3 regions of the Ensifer sp. Root558 genome follow, and region 2 is predicted to be linked to each of the others. Evidence: riboswitches for the same ligand, from Rfam matches in the RefSeq annotation. Region 2 holds a riboswitch; each other region holds the start of a gene.
The links. Region 2 has a riboswitch for cobalamin ahead of ASD63_RS22615 (aromatic ring-hydroxylating dioxygenase subunit alpha). Riboswitches for the same ligand answer to the same signal wherever they lie in the genome.
Positions count from the first base shown of each region.

Region 1 (5,529 bases), on a different contig from region 2:
CAAACGCCAGAGCGGGGATCAACGGGATCATGCGGCAAGACTCCAAACACCAGTTGCTGCGGTTTCCCGGGCGTAATCGGCAAATTCGCGCGGACGCCGCCCAAGCACGCGCTCGACATCGGACGTCATGCTGGAATTGCGTCCGTCGAGCACCGAGGTGAAGAGATAGCGGATGAGTTCGACATAGTCATCCGGCACGCCGTCCGCCTTGAGATGCGCTGCGAAGTCGGAAACCGGAATGGCCTGATAAGAGATCCGACGGTTGGCGGCCGCGGCGATCTCGGCGACGGCCTGGGCAAAGGTCATCAGGCGCGGGCCGGTCAAGGCATAGACCTTGCCGATATGCGCATCGTCCAGAAGGGCCTCAACCGCCACGTCGGCAATGTCGTCGCAACTGACGAAGGGCTCGGTGACCTCGTCCACCGGCAGGAAGACCGAACCACTCACCACGCTGTCAGCCAGGAAGCCTTCGTCGAAGTTCTCGAAGAACCAGCTGCCCCGGATGACCGTCCAGTCGGCGCCGGAGGCCTGCAGCGCACGCTCGGAGGCTTCCGCCTCGTCCTCGCCGCGGCCCGACAGGAGCACCAACCGTTTGATGCCGGTGCGAACGGCAAGGCTCGAGAACTTGGCGATGACGTCGACGGCGCCCGGCACCGCCAGATCGGGCTGGTAGCAGACATAGATGCGATCGACATTTTCAAGGGCGGGCGTCCAGGTCGCCTCATCCGTCCAATCGAAGGAAGGCGACGCCGAACGGGCGCCGATGCGGACCGCTACGCCCCGCTCCCGAAGGCGATCGGCCACCCGCCGCCCCGTCTTGCCGGTACCGCCCAAAACCAGTGTGACTTTCTGAGACATCGCTTCCTCCTGAGGTTCCACCAACAAACATGAGCATCTCTCACATTTGCAAATGTGATAAATCCTCGTATTTTAGGAGTCAAGTCAAAATGTGAGCATTACTCATGATTCCAGATGCAAGTCCCGCCACGCTTCCCGCCGACGACGAGCCTGCGCTGCGCCGGACGCCGAGCCAGAAGCGCAGCCGCGAGCGCGTCGAGCAGATCCTTGCCTGCGCGACGGCGCTCATCCAGGAGAAGGGCAGCGACGCCATGCGCATGAGCGAAGTCGCTGAAAAGGCGGGGATCTCGATCGGCTCGCTTTATCAGTACTTCCCCGACAAGGCGGCAATCGTGCGCACGCTGGCCGAGCGCTACAATGCGGTCTGCAACGAGTGCATCGCGGCCGAACTGGCAAAGGTCACGTCGATAGCCGAACTGCGCGACGCCTTCTCGCTGCTGTTCGACATCTACTACGACATGTTCCTCGCCGAGCCGGTCATGCGCGACATCTGGTCGGCGATGCAGGCCGACAAGGCACTGCGCGAGATCGATCTTGCGCAAAGCCGCGCCGGCGGAAAGCTGCTTGCCGATGTCTGGGCCTGCCTTGTGCCGGAGACGCCGCGCGAAGAGATCGACAGCGCCGCCTTCCTGATCATGCATCTCGGCGACTGCACCATGCGACTTGCAGTCTCGGTCGACCGGGCCGAGGGTGACCAGATCGTCGAAGCCTACAAACGCATGACCATCAAGGATTTTGTCGCGGATGGACCGCGCGGCGGCGCGCACTCAATTGACAACTCCATGACACAATCCTAATCATCTGGGATCGATTGGTTCCCGGGACGCGAACGTGTTTCGGGAGTAAACGGGAATGTGACGGATGGACCCAAGCTGGGCATTCAAATCACGGCCGACCCCGCGACTGTAGAGCGACGTCGATCCACCGTTCCGGAGCGATCCGGAAGAAGCCACTGGCAAGACCGCGAGAGGGCGGCCGAGCTGGGAAGGCGAGGCAGATCGAGGGCATCGAGCCCAACGCCGTGAGCCAGGAAACCTGCCACTCGATACGGGCATAGGGCCCAACCGGGAATTTCCCGATGCCATCACGGAGGTTGTCATGGCTACGTCTACCATTTCGAGCACCCCGCTCTCCCTCAGCGATCGTCTGACCGCTGGCGTCATCGCGCTCTTCATCGGCGCATTCCTCGTCTTTGGCGCCGGCCTTGCCAACTCGGCAGTGCTGCACGACACGGCGCACGACACTCGCCACTCCTACGGCTTCCCCTGCCACTGACCGATGCGCCGGAACGTGAACAACGTTCCGCATCGAACAATCTGCGGACCTGAACGCATCCGGCCTGAGCCGGATGGAGGCCTGCGTGCATCCCGGTTTTTCCGGCGCGCGAAGGCCATCCGCAGCATTGGGAAAATGGGAAGGCTCAAGGACCACGCCACAGGGCGTGGCTTTTGTCGTTATCGAGGGATTTCAAGATGATTGTCAGAACGCTTCTGGCCGCGATCGTGGCTGGATTGATTGCCGGTGTCTTCATGACCGGCGCCCAGGAACTGCGCGTCACACCGCTGATCCTGCATGCAGAAGAATTCGAAGGCGAGGCACCGGCCGCCACCGAACAGCCCGCCGCCCAGCCGGGTGCGGCACAGCCGGCCGCAGAAAACCACGACCAGCATTCGTCGCTCAAAGCCGTGTCGCCGTTCGGCGCTTTCCTCGACGCTTTGTCGCCGATCACCCCGGCCTATGCCCATGAGGGCGAGCATGAGGAAGGCGGCATCATGTTCGGCATGAGCCGCTTCTCCGGCACGCTGATGGCGAACCTCGTCACAGGTTCCGGCTTCGGCCTGCTGCTCGCCGGCGTCAGCCTGGTGATCGGCTACCCGATCACGCTCAGGAACGGCGCGCTGTGGGGCGCCTGCGGCTGGCTTGCCGTGCACATGCTGCCGGCGATCGGTCTGCCGCCGGAACTGCCGGGCTTTCCGGCAGCCGAACTCGGCGACCGCCAGACCTGGTGGCTGGTGACCGTGGCGCTCTCCGCCGTCGGCCTCTATCTCGTCGTCCTGCGCGAGGAGATCGTCTCCAAGGTCGCAGGCCTGGTGGCGATCGCAGCACCCCATGTCTACGGCGCGCCGCAGCCGCTCGATATCACCAGCAACGTTCCGGCCGTGCTCGGCGCCGAGTTTGCGGTTGCCGCACTCGCCACCACGCTTGCCTTCTGGATCGTGCTCGGCGTCGTCTCCGGCTTCATCAACGAGCGCTTCGTCAAGGCACAGTGATCACTGATCACAGATCGTCAGCAAAGCGACGGCGGGGTTCAGGTCCCGCCGTTTTGCATGAGATGCGCCGCCAGCCGCGCGCGGCGATCTTCCGGCTCCAGCAGCACGCAGGTGTCGCAGAAACTGCCCCCTTCCGTCTTGAAGTAGAGACAGCAGCCGCAACGGATCCGATACTGGCGCGACAGCTGAGCGCCGCTTGCCGGATCGAGAGCCGCGATCTGCTCGTAGCAGAGCTCCTCTGAGTAGAGCCGCGAACCCGGTCGTTTGACGATCGCCAGCGCCTCGGCCATGCCGCGCGCCTCGTCGCCGATCGCGCGGCCGATTTCCAGGAACGCGCCGGCCAGGGCATCAGCCGCGAGCCGCCATTGCGCCCCGCTCGACAGCCCTGCTCGCGCTTTCAGAACCGCAACGACGGGTGCCAGATGGGCGATGAAGCCCGGTTCGAATGCGCTGACGCCTTCGCCACCCTGGCGCTCCGTCGCCGGCGGATGCAGGCGAAAATGATAGCGCTTGCCCGCGACTTCGACGCCACGGTGAAGCCGCGTCCAATCCTCGAAACGAATGCCGGCCACCTCCGCCTGCAACCCGGCGCCGAGATGGAACGCGCCAAGGACCACGCTCAGCTGGCGGCTATAGAAGGCGATCAGATGCGCCGCCCGGATCCGGTCGGTCATGCCGACCCCGAAGAAATCCTGATAGGCGAGCCCCGCCTCAAGGCCAGCGCTGCCCGCAGCCCAGAAGTCGCCCGGCGCGCTGAAATCACTGGCCGCCGGCCCGAGCGAGACGGCAGCCTCGGGAAACTGGGCACGCAGATGGTCGGCGACGGCCAGCGCCTGCGGCGCAAACGCCGCGGTCTCCGCTGTCGGCCGGTGGTCGTTCAAGCGCATGCCGTCTCCGTCGTCCATTCTCATCCTCTGGCGCGGGATGCGGGCGGATTACCACACGCGCCTTCCCCCTCCTGCAGCCAGCCACCGTCGAAGCCCGCCCGCTCAAGGCCGAGACGGATCGCCGGCATGCTGCGCATCAGCGCCCAGCTAAGGCCGCTTTGCCAGTTCTCGATCATCATGACAACGATGCCCTGGTCAAGACCGACGACACGCGCATCGATCCAGCCCTCCGGGCCTGCGCCGGCGGCCAGGCTCGGGTTAAAGCCGCCGGGAAAGCGCCCTTCGCTCAAAAGTCCCGGATAACTGTCTGCCATATGCACGAGGGAGGCCCGCGCCGCGTCCGGCTCGAACGGCAGGCAGGCGAGCGGCGCCCAGGGCACGAGCGTGCCGTCATCAAGGCCGTAGGGTGCGCCGCGGTTCACATAGCCGAAAAGCCGCTGCTGGCGCCCATCCGCAAGCCGCAGCCGGCCGCGCGGCGCATGGCAGGCGCTCAGGCCCCACAGGTCCTCGCCATATCCGGCGAAACCGCCGGGATTGGAGCGCGCATGGTCCCGCTGCAAGGCGATGGCGCGTCGGGTATTCTCGAAATAATCCGTCCCCCGCTCCCGCATCGTCCGGTCGGAAAGCCCGCGCAGATCGAGCCAGGCCTGCGGAAAGAGATGGATGAAGAGTGGCGCCGCATGCAGATGCGGCCGGCCGTCGACGGGAATCCAGTCATGGCCCTCGGCAAAGGCCGCATAGTGCTCCGGTTCGATCGAATGGTCGGGCGCGCCGAGTGCCAGCACATAGAGCAGCAGCGCTTCGCTGTAACCCCGCCAGCGATGCTTCAAGAACCGCCCCGGCGGCCGCCAGCCCATCGTCAGCGTGTCGGCCCGATTGAGCGCCCAGCGCCAGTCCACCCGCGCATAGAGCCGATCGGCAAGCGCGCGGATCTCGCATTCGTCCGCATCCCTACCGGAAAAATATGCAGAGGCGGTCAGGCAGCCGGCGATCAGCAGCGCCGTATCGACGGTCGAAAGCTCGCTCTGCCAGGTGCGCTCGCCGGTCCGCATGTCGAGGAAGTGATGGTAGAAGCCGCGATAGCCGGTCGCCTGCCGGTGGCGGGACTGCGGGCTTTGGACAAGGAAGCGCAGGGTCGTCACCACCCGCCGCGCGGCATCGCTGCGCGAGAGCCAGCCGCGCTCGACGCCGATCGGATAGCAGGAAAGGCCGAAGCCGGTCGCAGCGATGCTCGCCGGCGCGCCCGGCAACGCGGTGTCGGCGATCAGTCCGGTGACCGGATCCGAATGTTCGAGGAAATACCCGAACGCCGCCTGCTGCAATCGATCGATCTGAAATCGCTCAGTATTTTCCGTACGCTGCGGCATTTCGCCTTTCCTGTCCGACATCCGGCCTCATGCAGGACCCGGCAAAATCACTCTTTAGTGAAGGCCAACTACACCCAAACGGTCGCCGAAATCCAATCTTGTGTTACAGTCTTCTAATCTGACCGCGCGCAATGACTGGTTGAAGCG
Region 1 covers NZ_LMGC01000001.1:20,319-25,847, reverse strand. Annotated here, with positions in the region: gene ASD63_RS00165 (anthrone oxygenase family protein) at 1-31, opposite strand, end outside; gene ASD63_RS00160 (NAD(P)H-binding protein) at 28-858, opposite strand; gene ASD63_RS00155 (TetR/AcrR family transcriptional regulator) at 963-1,655, shown strand; cobalamin riboswitch at 1,654-1,916, shown strand; gene ASD63_RS00150 (CbtB-domain containing protein) at 1,957-2,133, shown strand; gene ASD63_RS00145 (CbtA family protein) at 2,331-3,128, shown strand; gene ASD63_RS00140 ((2Fe-2S)-binding protein) at 3,167-4,015, opposite strand; gene ASD63_RS00135 (glucoamylase family protein) at 4,036-5,382, opposite strand.
Region 1: another riboswitch for cobalamin. It lies ahead of ASD63_RS00150 (CbtB-domain containing protein); the one in region 2 lies ahead of ASD63_RS22615 (aromatic ring-hydroxylating dioxygenase subunit alpha).

Region 2 (5,529 bases):
CCTCGACGATCTGACGGTCCTGGTCGTTGGTCTCGGTCCAGACATGCGTCAGTTCATCTAGATTGTAGTCGACGCCTTCGACCGCATCCTTGTTGACGAGCCACTTCGTCGTCACCTGCGTCAGTTCGGGCCCGAGCGGCAGCACCCGGAAGGTGATGGCGTGGTCGGCGAGCACATGGTTCCAGGTGGTGGGATAGTGGAACATCAAGAGCGTGCCGATCTGGCTCTGGGAGACGTCGGCGGACAGGGCCCGCCTGACGGCGCGGGCGCCCGACATGGTGTAGCTTTCGGCATTGTCGACAAGCGGCATGCGGGCGGCGCGGAACTGACCGGTCGGCGACATCTTAAATTCGCTCGGCAGGCCCTCGGCCTCGCACTTCGCCCAATGTTCGGCGATCACAGGATCATCCTTGGCGCCCTGCACCCCGGTCGCCGTCGGCGCCTCAGGATAGGTGCGGCAGAGTTCCGGATGATTGGCGGCGCAATGGTAGCATTCGCGGTTGTTTTCCCAGACGAGCTTCCAGTTGCCCTTCTCGATGATGGTGCTTTCGAACGCGACCTTGGTTTCGCCGAGCCGATGCGGCGCGAGATACGGCAAGGCCATGTCGCGGAACGCCGTGAAATCCATCGGCTTTTCCGACAGGTTGATGAAGATGTAGCCGCCGACCGTTTCGCAATGGATCGGCTTCAGACTGTGGGCGGCCTTGTCGAAATCCTCTCCCATCTGCCGGGCAAAGAGCAGCGAGCCGTCGAGTTCGTAGGTCCACTGGTGATAGGGACAGACAAGCTTTGCCGACGAGCCTTTCGCCTGCGTGCAGACGCGCGAGCCGCGGTGGCGGCAGGAATTGTGCAGAGCCCGGATGGCGCCCTGGCGGTCGCGGGTGATGACAACGGGGTAGTCGCCGACCTGGACGGTGAAGTAATTGCCGGCCCGCGGGATCTCGCAGTCATGGCCGATAAACAGCCAATCCTTGTACCAGATGTTTTCCAGATCCTGCCTGTAGTAGTCGGGATCGATGTAAAAGGCCCGGTCGAGGCTGTAGCCGTCCTGCCTGCCCTTCAGCTTTCGAAGCATATCGTTTCTGGTGTCCATGTCCTGTCCTCATGCGCCATGTTTCGGAGAGGCAGGACAGGAACCCGCACGGGCGCACGCCCATGCGTTTGAGGCTCCGATCCGGCTGCCCGCCGCAACCCGTTACGGTTATGTCCGTCAAGGCTGGTTTCCGGGCTCAGGAGCCGTCCTTTCGGACCTGCCCGGCGCCTTCCCGGACGAACCGTCCAGTGGCCTTTGCCGAGGCTTTCGCTCCACCACCGTTGCGGGGGCAGCGCCGGGATTTGACCGGCTTCCCAATTCTCCATCTTCCCTTCGAAGACGGCACCTTGAGTAAGGATATGTAATCGCGGAAGTCACCTTGGCAGCTGCCCGATAGCGACATCCAATTCCAGAATGACGACACGGAAAAAACCGCCACAAAAGGCCACCGTCTTAGAATTTTTACATTGCAAACATATAGATAGATCACATCTTGGGCAATTGCCGACTTTTGCGGCGCGGTCGGCGCAGATGCGGGAGGGCTTCGCCCGTTTGCGACATCGCGTCAGATAGAGAACGCTAATGATGCAGCCAGGACGAAATCATTCATTAACCATGAGCCGCTAGCCTAGCCGGCGGACGAGAGAGGTCCTGCAGGCAGGCAGATGGCGCGCTGACGATCATGGCAAAGTTGAGATACTACGACGCGACAGCCGAGAAGCTGCCGACAATCCCGCCGAAGGTGGCGGTTCATACCGAATTCCTGCGTACGGGCCGGATCAACCGCAGGCAATGGTTGCCGAGCGAACGCCGGTATTTGAGCTATGAGGAAGTCGCAGACAGGACGGGCAAGAAGCTCAGCACCGCCGGCGACACGACCCATAAGCGGATCAACGGGTTCCACAACTCGATCCAGTTCCCGAAGATGATCTTCCACCGCACGCTCGTCGGCCGGCCGCATCTCGGCTACTGTCACGTGACGGCGGCGCGTACGCCGGTTACTCCCTCCAAGGACATCACCTGGTCCTTCTACTTCGCCAACTTCTTCTGCAACCTGGGCGACGAGACGCATTTTTTCGAGAGTATCCAGCCCGGCTATTCACGCATGTACTTCGCCGTCGCCATCGAACCGGGCGCCCAAGCCGGGCAAATGGTCATCAACCGCAACTTTCGTGACAACGGGCTGCTGTTTCGCACGGATGATCCCAAGGTCGCGCTGAAAAACGTACTGATGCTTGGCGCCAAGGATGACGCGTTGCGTCGCATCATTCGCAGCCTCTGAGCCGAACCGGTTCCTTCAAAGAAAATCGTTCTGTTTTTCCGGTGCGTCCGTTAAGGAAGCGTCGGAAAGGAAACGGCATGGCTGAGATCATCGACACGGATAGAGAACCGGACCGCGCGATCGCGCGCGCCTGCGCCGTTCTTGGCGAAGGSGAGCCGGTCGCCATTCCGACCGAGACCGTCTACGGCCTTGCCGCCGACGCTACCAATCCCGATGCGATCAGTCGCATCTACGAGATGAAGGGGCGCCCGCGCTTCAATCCGCTGATCTCGCATGTTTCCGACATGGCGATGGCCGAAGCCCATGTGCATTTCGATCCGATTTCGAGGCAGCTGGCCGAAGCCTTCTGGCCCGGCCCGCTGACGCTGATCCTTCGGCAGCGCGCCGACAGCACGGTTCATGCGCTGGCGTCCGCCGGCCTCGACACGCTCGGCATCCGCATGCCCGACGGTTTCTCGCGCCGGGTAATCGCTCACTTCGGGCGACCACTGGCCGCGCCCAGTGCCAATACGTCGGGCAAAATCAGCCCGACCAGTGCGGTCCATGTGGAAGCCGATCTCGGCGACAAACTGAAGCTGATCCTCGACGCCGGCCAGGCCCAAATCGGCCTTGAGTCGACGATCATCAAGGTCGACGGCGACGAGATCCGGTTGCTTCGGCCGGGTGGCCTCGATGCCGCCGAGATCGAACGCCTGCTTGGTCGTCCGGTGACCCGGCCGGAGACGGCGGGAGCGACGATCGAGGCGCCGGGCATGCTCGCCTCGCACTACGCGCCCGGCGCTGCCGTCCGGCTCGATGCCGCCGAGGTGCATGCCGGCGAAGCCTTGATCCGTTTCGGCGGCAATCGGATCGCCGGCGAAGAGCAGGCGGCCGTCGTTCTCGATCTCAGCCCGACTGGCAATCTGCGCGAAGCCGCCGCCAATCTCTTCGACTATATGAAGCGGGCGGATGCCAGCGGCGCAGAGACCATCGCCTTCGGGCCGATCCCTTCGGACGGGTTGGGGGAAGCCATCATCGACCGGTTACAACGGGCGGCGGCACCACGAGGGTAAGATAGTGTGCGGCATCTTCTCCGCACCCACCCTCATCGAACGGCACCAATTGCGGTTATGATCGCCGCCGACCAGGAACCGAGGACCAGATCCTCAGATCGACCGATCCGATAGCGCGCGCAGGCGCAATGCGAAGTGAGGCCCATGACCACCCTTCCCTCTCCCGAACTCATCGCTTCCTTCGCCGAGATCGTCGGCAACACCAACGTGCTGACGGACGAAGCCGACAAGGCGCGCTATCTCGTCGAATCGCGCGGACTTTACCGCGGCACGACGCCGATGGTCCTGCGTCCGGCCAACGTCGACGAGGTCTCGCGCATCATGAAGCTCGCGAGCGCCACCCGCACGGCGATCGTGCCGCAGGGCGGCAACACCGGCCATGTCGCCGGGCAGATCCCGCGGGAGGGCAAGGCAGACATCGTTCTTTCGCTGGAACGGCTGAACCGCATTCGCGACATCGATCCGGTCGGCAATGTCATCGTCGCCGATGCCGGCTGTATCCTCGCCGATATCCAGAAGGCGGCGGACGAGCACAATCGCCTGTTCCCACTGTCGCTCGGCTCGGAAGGTTCAGCCCGCATCGGCGGCAATCTCTCCACCAATGCAGGCGGCACCGCCGTGCTTGCCTATGGCAGTATGCGCCAGCTTTGCCTCGGCCTCGAAGTGGTGCTGCCGACCGGCGAAATCTGGGACGGGCTGCGCCGGTTGAAGAAGGACAATACCGGTTACGACCTGCGCGATCTCTTCATCGGTGCCGAGGGCACGCTCGGCGTGATCACCGGCGCCGTGCTCAAGCTTTTCCCGAAGCCGCTCGGGCATCAGGTCGCCTTTGCCGGAGTCGGCAGCGTCGAGCATGCGCTCGCTCTGTTTGAAAAGGCGTCCAGCCTTTGCGGGCCGGCGTTGACCGGCTTCGAGCTGATGCCGCGGCTCGGCGTCGAATTCACCACCAAGCACATCCCCGGCGTTCGTGATCCGATGGAAACGGTCCATCCCTGGTACGCGCTGATCGATATCTCGACGTCCGATAGCGCCGAAAGCGCGGAACGGATGGTACAGGATCTGCTGGAGCAGGGATATGCGGCCGGCCTCGTCGAGAATGCAGTGATTGCCGCCAACGAGACACAGGCGAAGGCGCTGTGGCACATGCGCGAGAGCATGTCGCCGGCACAAAAGCCCGAGGGCGGCTCGATCAAGCACGATGTCTCCGTGCCCGTCTCCAGCATTCCGGCCTTCATGAAGGAGGCGGATGCCGCCGTCGTGAAAGCGATCCCCGGCGCCCGCATCTGCTCCTTCGGCCACATGGGCGACGGCAACATCCACTACAACATTTCGCAGCCAGTCGGCGCCGACAAGCAGGCCTTCCTCGACCGCTGGCGCGAAATCAACGCCATCGTCCACGGCATCGTGCTTGGGTATAACGGCTCGATCTCCGCCGAGCACGGCATCGGCCAGTTGAAGCGCGACGAGCTCGCCGAGGTCCGGGCGCCGATCGAAATCGAGCTGATGCAACGCATCAAGCACGCGTTCGATCCCGCAGGCATCATGAACCCCGATAAAGTGCTGCGCGCCGACGGTTGACGACGCGCCGTTTCGCGCGGCGCGCGGCGATGCAGCAACAGGCTTGGGCTGACCGTCAGACGGCGTGCGTCAGCGGCCGCCTGCGCGCAATTGCGAGAGCGACAGCAAGGTCTCGGCACTGACGCCAGCGCTGCCGCCGCCAGTCAGAATCGCGAGACCGGGCGATACATCCTGGTTGTTCTCGACGTCGTAGAGCGCCGTGAAGCGTTGCAGAAGCTTCTCAAGCTGACCCGGCTGCTGCAGTTCCTTGATGTTGACGGTGCGCTCGATAAAGGCCGCCTGGGCCTCGATCTTGGCGTTCTGCAAGCCCTCCGGCATGCTGTAGGCGGTCTTGATGACCTCGAACAGGGCGCGATCGGCCAGGATGTCGTAGGCCGTGTTGATGTCCGAGGCCTTGCGCTTGAAATAGAGCGCCAGGCGAATGCCGCCGTTATCGGCGCCCTCCTTCTCTTCGAGCGACTGATTGAGGAAGAGATCAACGGTGGTGACGAGACCGCGGCGGGTCTGGATCTGCCCTGCCTCGCCCCTGACGATCTTGCCGTCCTTGTCGAAGTTGAAGGACGAGACGATCTCGCGATACTTCA
Region 2 covers NZ_LMGC01000023.1:571,873-577,401, forward strand. Annotated here, with positions in the region: gene ASD63_RS22615 (aromatic ring-hydroxylating dioxygenase subunit alpha) at 1-1,093, opposite strand, end outside; cobalamin riboswitch at 1,197-1,398, opposite strand; gene ASD63_RS22620 (DUF6656 family protein) at 1,716-2,315, shown strand; gene ASD63_RS22625 (L-threonylcarbamoyladenylate synthase) at 2,393-3,367, shown strand; gene ASD63_RS22630 (FAD-binding oxidoreductase) at 3,512-4,945, shown strand; gene ASD63_RS22635 (DUF1217 domain-containing protein) at 5,015-5,529, opposite strand, start outside.

Region 3 (5,529 bases), on a different contig from region 2:
GAAATCCTGGAATGTGGCGGCTGTGTCGAGCCCGCTCATTTCTTCACATTGATGCGTCGAACCTTCCGCATTGCCCATCTTCTCTATCTCGAAGCGGAGCCCTATGCGGACGAGCTCAAGGTTTGCCGGCTGCATCACACCTTCGGCGCCTACGCTGCCGAGATCTACCATGCCCGCAGCCTTCACCGGATCGATCCGATCCTGAAGCTGGCGCTTGGCGGCGTGCGGCCGGTGGAATGGACGATGGCACGGCATCGCTTCCCGGAATGCGAACCGTTGTTCCAGGCAGCCCAGGAAATCGGCATATCCACTGAGGGCGTCGCCTTGCCATTGCCCTCGCCCGCCGGGCGCATGGCGTTGCTCGCAATCAACGTCAACATGACAGCCGGCGAATGGACGACCTATCGCCGCCATCACCTGCGCGATTTCCAGCTGGCCGCCAATCTCTTCCATGCCGCCATGCTGGAGCACGGCGCCATGGCCGGCAGCATTTCGACCCGAGAGATGCGGTTGACCGGCCGCGAGACCGAGGTCCTGACCTGGGCCGCCGCCGGCAAGAGCTATTGGGAAATCGCCACGATCCTCGGCATTTCCGAGCGCACCGTGCGCTTCTTCATGACCAATGCGCGACGCAAGCTGAATGTCGTTTCCAACACTCAGGCTGTGGCACAGGCCGTACGACACGCTCTGATACCCTCCGTTTGACACCCGACAATACGCCTCCACCGAAACCCCTCGAAATCTAGTGGCAAATATCGCGCATTTGAACTGTCGCTAGCGACAGTTACGCAACCGCCGCGAGCCTGACAGCATCGCCCCATCCCCAAACTCGGATGGAGAAAACGATGATCAGGATCCTGAACGGAAAGACCCGCGCACAACACCCGGCGGCCGTCGACGACATGTTCCGGTTGCGCAAGCGCGTCTTCCACGACTTCCTGAAATGGGACGTGCAGACCGAAGGCGACTGGGAAATCGACAACTACGACCAGGCAAACCCGCTCTACGTCCTGTCCTATGCGCCCGATACCGGCCGGCTGCGCGGCGCGCTTCGCCTCCTGCCGACACTCGGCCCAAACATGCTGGACGATACCTTCCCGATCCTGCTTGGCGATAATCCGGAAATCCGCAGCGCTTCGGTCTGGGAATCCAGCCGCTTCTGCATCGAGCCCGAGATCTCGCAGGACCGCGCCTCGAACCAGGTGACGGTCGCGGCCGCCGAACTGATGTGCGGCGTCGGCGAGCTGGGCCTTGCTTCCGGCATCAGCCACATCGTCACGGTGACGGATGTGTTCCTGGAGCGCATGTTCCGGCGCATGGGATGCCCGGGCGAGCGTATCGCCGAACCGCATCGCATCGGCTCCGTTTTCGCGGTTGCCGTCGCCTGGGAAGTAACGCCGGATCTGCTCACGCGGATGAAGGCGGTCGCTGCCATCGAAGGTACCGTGCTCGAACGTCCGATGTCGCTGGAAACCGCCCGCGCCGCCTAAGCGCGTCAGTCGATCTGCGCTGTTAACGCAAACCGTCGCTTGTCGTTGCACGATCACCGACAAGCTCTATGATGGAGGCGAAACAGGAATGCCGCTGGCAGCCACCCGCAGAAGGTCGGCGCCGACCTGGCAACAGGAAGAGACTTTCGCCCGTGTTCACGCGCATGAAACACGTCGCTGCGGCCCTTGTGCCTCTGGTTCTGATCGGTGCCGGTCCGTCACTGGCATCGACGGCCTGCGACCGACTGAACGCGCGGCTCGCGCAACTGCCTGACTACGTCGCCAGCAATGCCGATGCGCGCGACTACGCAAGCGCGATCTCGCGGCAGAATATCGAGCTGCGGCGGGCAAAGAACGACCGCCGCCGCGCGGGTTGCGGTGGCGGCAACGCCATTGGCTTCGACGGCGGCGACCCCGACACCTGCTACGGCCTCAACAGCCTGATCGCCGAGATGGAAGACAATCTGCGCATGCTGAAGTCCGAGCGCGAGCAGATCGTCGCCGGCGGCAGCGACGACAGCCGGCGCCGCATCCTCGCCGCGCTGGAGATCAACGGTTGCTATGGTGACCGCGAGGAGTTCGCAAGCGTGGAACCGGACGTGCCGGAAAGCCACCGCAACATCGTTGCCGACCTGCCGCCGGAAGACGCCTACGGCCCGATGCTCGGCCGAGGCGAAGACGGCTACGCACCGCAGGAGCGCTACTATAGCGGCACGCTCAGAACCATGTGCGTGCGTACCTGCGACGGCGCCTTTTTCCCGGTTTCTTCAGATGCGACGCCGGCCGATTTCCCGCGCGACGAGCAGGCCTGTCGGGCGCGCTGTCCGGGGGCTGAGACCGAGCTCTATTTTCACGACCTCAACACGGAAGAGAGCGACAAGATGGTCTCGGCCGTGACCGGCCGTCCCTATACCGAAATGCCCAACGCCTTTGCCTATCGCACCCGCGCTGTCGGAAAACCCGGCCAGTGCGGCTGCCAGATACCGCAGACCGCCTCGACCACACCGAAGGCAAACGGAACGAAGATCGGTGACGACCAGTCGTCGATCATCGTCATCGAGACCAAGAAGCCGGAAGCGGCGAGCAATACCGCCAAGGCGCCGGCCGAAGAGCGGCCTTATGATCCGTCGAAGAACAAGGTTCGCGTCGTCGGCCCGACCTACCTGCCGCAGGAAGAAACCGCCATCGACCTCAAGCATCCGAAGGGACCGGCCTATCAGCCGGTCCAGAATTGATCGGACGAGGCCTTACGCCTTCTCCTTGCTGCGTCCCCATCCGTCTTCGAAAACCAGCTCGTCGAGCGGCAGGCGCTGGCGCCAGCCCTTCACAGCGAGTTCCGGCTGCTGATAGAGGCGATCGACATAGCCGAGGCAGAGCCAGGCAACGATCTCGATATGATCTGGGATGCCGAGAATCGCCTTGATCTCGGCCTCGTGGAAAATGCTCACCCAGCCGACGCCCACCCCTTCGGCCCGCGCAGCAAGCCAGAGGTTTTGCACGGCGCAGACGGTGGAATAGACGTCCATCTGCGGATTGTGGGTGCGCCCGAGTACGACGGCACCGCCGCGCGTGCGGTCGCAGGTGACACAGATGCTGAGCGGCGCCTTGCGGATGCCTTCCAGCTTCAGCGCACGGTACTTGGCCTGTTGTTCCGCCTCGAACATCAGCGCGGCCTCGTCATTGGCGCGGCGAAACGCATGCCAGACGCGCTCACGCGTTTCTTCCGCCCGCACCAGCACGAAGTTCCACGGCTGCATGAAGCCCACGGACGGGGCGCTGTGCGCAGCGGCCAGCAGGCGCCCGATCAGATCTTCCGGCAATGGCGCGGGCAGGAATTCATCGCGCACGTCGCGACGTGTCTCGATGGCACGGTAGACGGCCTCCCGCTCTGGCAACGAAAAGGCGCCGGCAGCCGCAAGGCCGCCCTTCGGTTCAGTCAGCATCGTTCGATCCCCAACAATGCGAAACCTCCCGCCGTCCACGCGGGGTTCGGTCTATCTCGCCAGGCCGGTCTTCTGACTTCGGTTCAACCGATCACCTCGCCTTCCCAGATCGATTGAAGATCCAGTGGCAAAACCTTGAATCAATTCAAGGCTCTCTTAGACGCGATCGTCCCCGTCACAGCGTTGGGCACGTTCCGGAATGACACCGGATTCCCGATTCTCCCGCTTTCGCGGGCACCTGACGACGGCACTAAGTGCACAGCCGTTTGAGAAAGACAAGCGGCGCCAACCCGGTCGAGACATGGCGCGCCACTTTCCGCCGGCTACTGTCGAGCTTAGTCGTTTGCCTCCGCCTCAAAGCGGAGCGACCGGATGCGGCGAGCCGTCATAGGCGCCCCAGACCGACTGATCGAAGCAAATCACCGATCCGGTCATCAGCCCGGACTCGGCCGACGACAGATAGGCGCAGGCCCGCGCCACTTCGGCCGGATCGACGAGCCGACCGAAAGGCTGGCCGGCCGCCGCCTTTTCAAGCCAATCGGCAGCCGCGCCATGAAACTCGCGCTGGATGCGGTCTTCGCCTTCGGACGCCATCCAGCCGATATTCAGGCCGTTGACGCGAATGCGGTTGCGAAGAAGCGCATAAGCCGTGTTTTTGGTCAGCGTTTCGAGGGCGCCTTTCGACGAACAATAGGCGGCAATGAACGGCTGGCCGGCCATCGCCGACATCGAGCCGATGTTGACGATCGTGCCCTCGGTCTTCTCCCGCCGCATGATCTTCACCGCCTCCTGCATCAGGAAGAACGGCGCGCGCACATTGATCGCGAACATGCGGTCGAAGAGTTCGGGCGTGGTGTCGAGGATCGTGCCACGGTCGGTGATAGCTGCGGCGTTGACCAGCGCATCGACCCGGCCGAATTCCGCGTCGCAAGCGGCGACCACCTTGCGGGCGTCCTCTACTTTTTCAAGATCGGCCTCGACATAGACGACTTTCGCGCCGCTTGCCTTGCCGATCTGCTCGGCCTTCGCCCGCCCCTTGGCGGCGTTGCGGCCGCAGATGACGATGCCTTCAGCGCCGCGCTCGGCGAAAAGGCCAGCAATCGTCGCGCCCAGTCCCTGCGTACCACCGGTGACGATGGCGATCTTGCCTTGCAATTGTCCACTCATCGAATTCCTCCCTTGGAAATGATCGTTTGAAACGGCTGCGGCTCCCGGCTGAAACACACCGGGAGCCTGTCAAATTGTAACTCGCTCGTCAGCTCAGCTTGCGCTTCGCCTGCGCCTCCAGCACCGAGAGAAACTCTTGTTCGCCCGTCCCCGCAGTGAGAGCCTCGCGCATCAACTGCGCCTGCGTCTTCGGCGCCAACCCGCCGAGTGGCGGATCCCGGTCGAGATTGGTGGGGAACGAATAGCCCTCGGCACAGGAGGAGATCGCGTTGGCCGCTTCCGCCTGCGTCAGCGTCCCGCCCGCCAGCAAGGCCCGCAAGGCCGGATAGAGCGTCGCGCTCATGGTCAGTCGGTCAACGGTTTCCATTGCGCGACCGAAGGCCGAAGACACCTGCAGCAGGTTGGCCACGCGGCGGATATCCCGGGAGCGGTTGGTGCCGGCGGCATGGAAGAGCGCCGGGTTGAAGAAGACAACGTCGCCCTTTTCGAGCGGAAGCTGCACATGGTGTGCGTCGAAATAGGCGCGGAATTCCGGCCGGTTGAGCGCCAGATAGCCCGGCACATAGGTTTGGCTATAGGGCAAGAACAGCGTCGGTCCGCTTTCGAGCGGCATGTCGCGATGGGCAACCGCCCCCTGCAGCGTCAGCACCGGTGAAAGCCTGTGCACATGCGCCGGATACTGCTCGATCACGGCCGCGGTCTGGAAGCCGAGGTGATAATCCCGGTGCGCCGATTGCGCCGCACCGCCAGGATTGACGCGATTGACCTGCGCCGTCATCTGGTAGTTCGGCCCGAGCCAAGCCTCGCTGACGAGCGCTATGACGGCATTGCCGTAATAGGAGGCGAAATTCTCCGGCGCGTTCAGGCAGTGCTTTTCCAGCGAGTTCCAGATGCGGTCATTGGCACCGGGTTTGGCGAAGTGATCGCCG
Region 3 covers NZ_LMGC01000001.1:759,602-765,130, reverse strand. Annotated here, with positions in the region: gene ASD63_RS03800 (LuxR family transcriptional regulator) at 1-705, shown strand, start outside; gene ASD63_RS03795 (acyl-homoserine-lactone synthase) at 846-1,490, shown strand; gene ASD63_RS03790 (DUF2865 domain-containing protein) at 1,655-2,725, shown strand; gene bluB (5,6-dimethylbenzimidazole synthase) at 2,738-3,433, opposite strand; cobalamin riboswitch at 3,478-3,690, opposite strand; gene ASD63_RS03780 (SDR family oxidoreductase) at 3,788-4,600, opposite strand; gene ASD63_RS03775 (phytanoyl-CoA dioxygenase family protein) at 4,689-5,529, opposite strand, start outside.
Region 3: another riboswitch for cobalamin. It lies ahead of bluB (5,6-dimethylbenzimidazole synthase); the one in region 2 lies ahead of ASD63_RS22615 (aromatic ring-hydroxylating dioxygenase subunit alpha).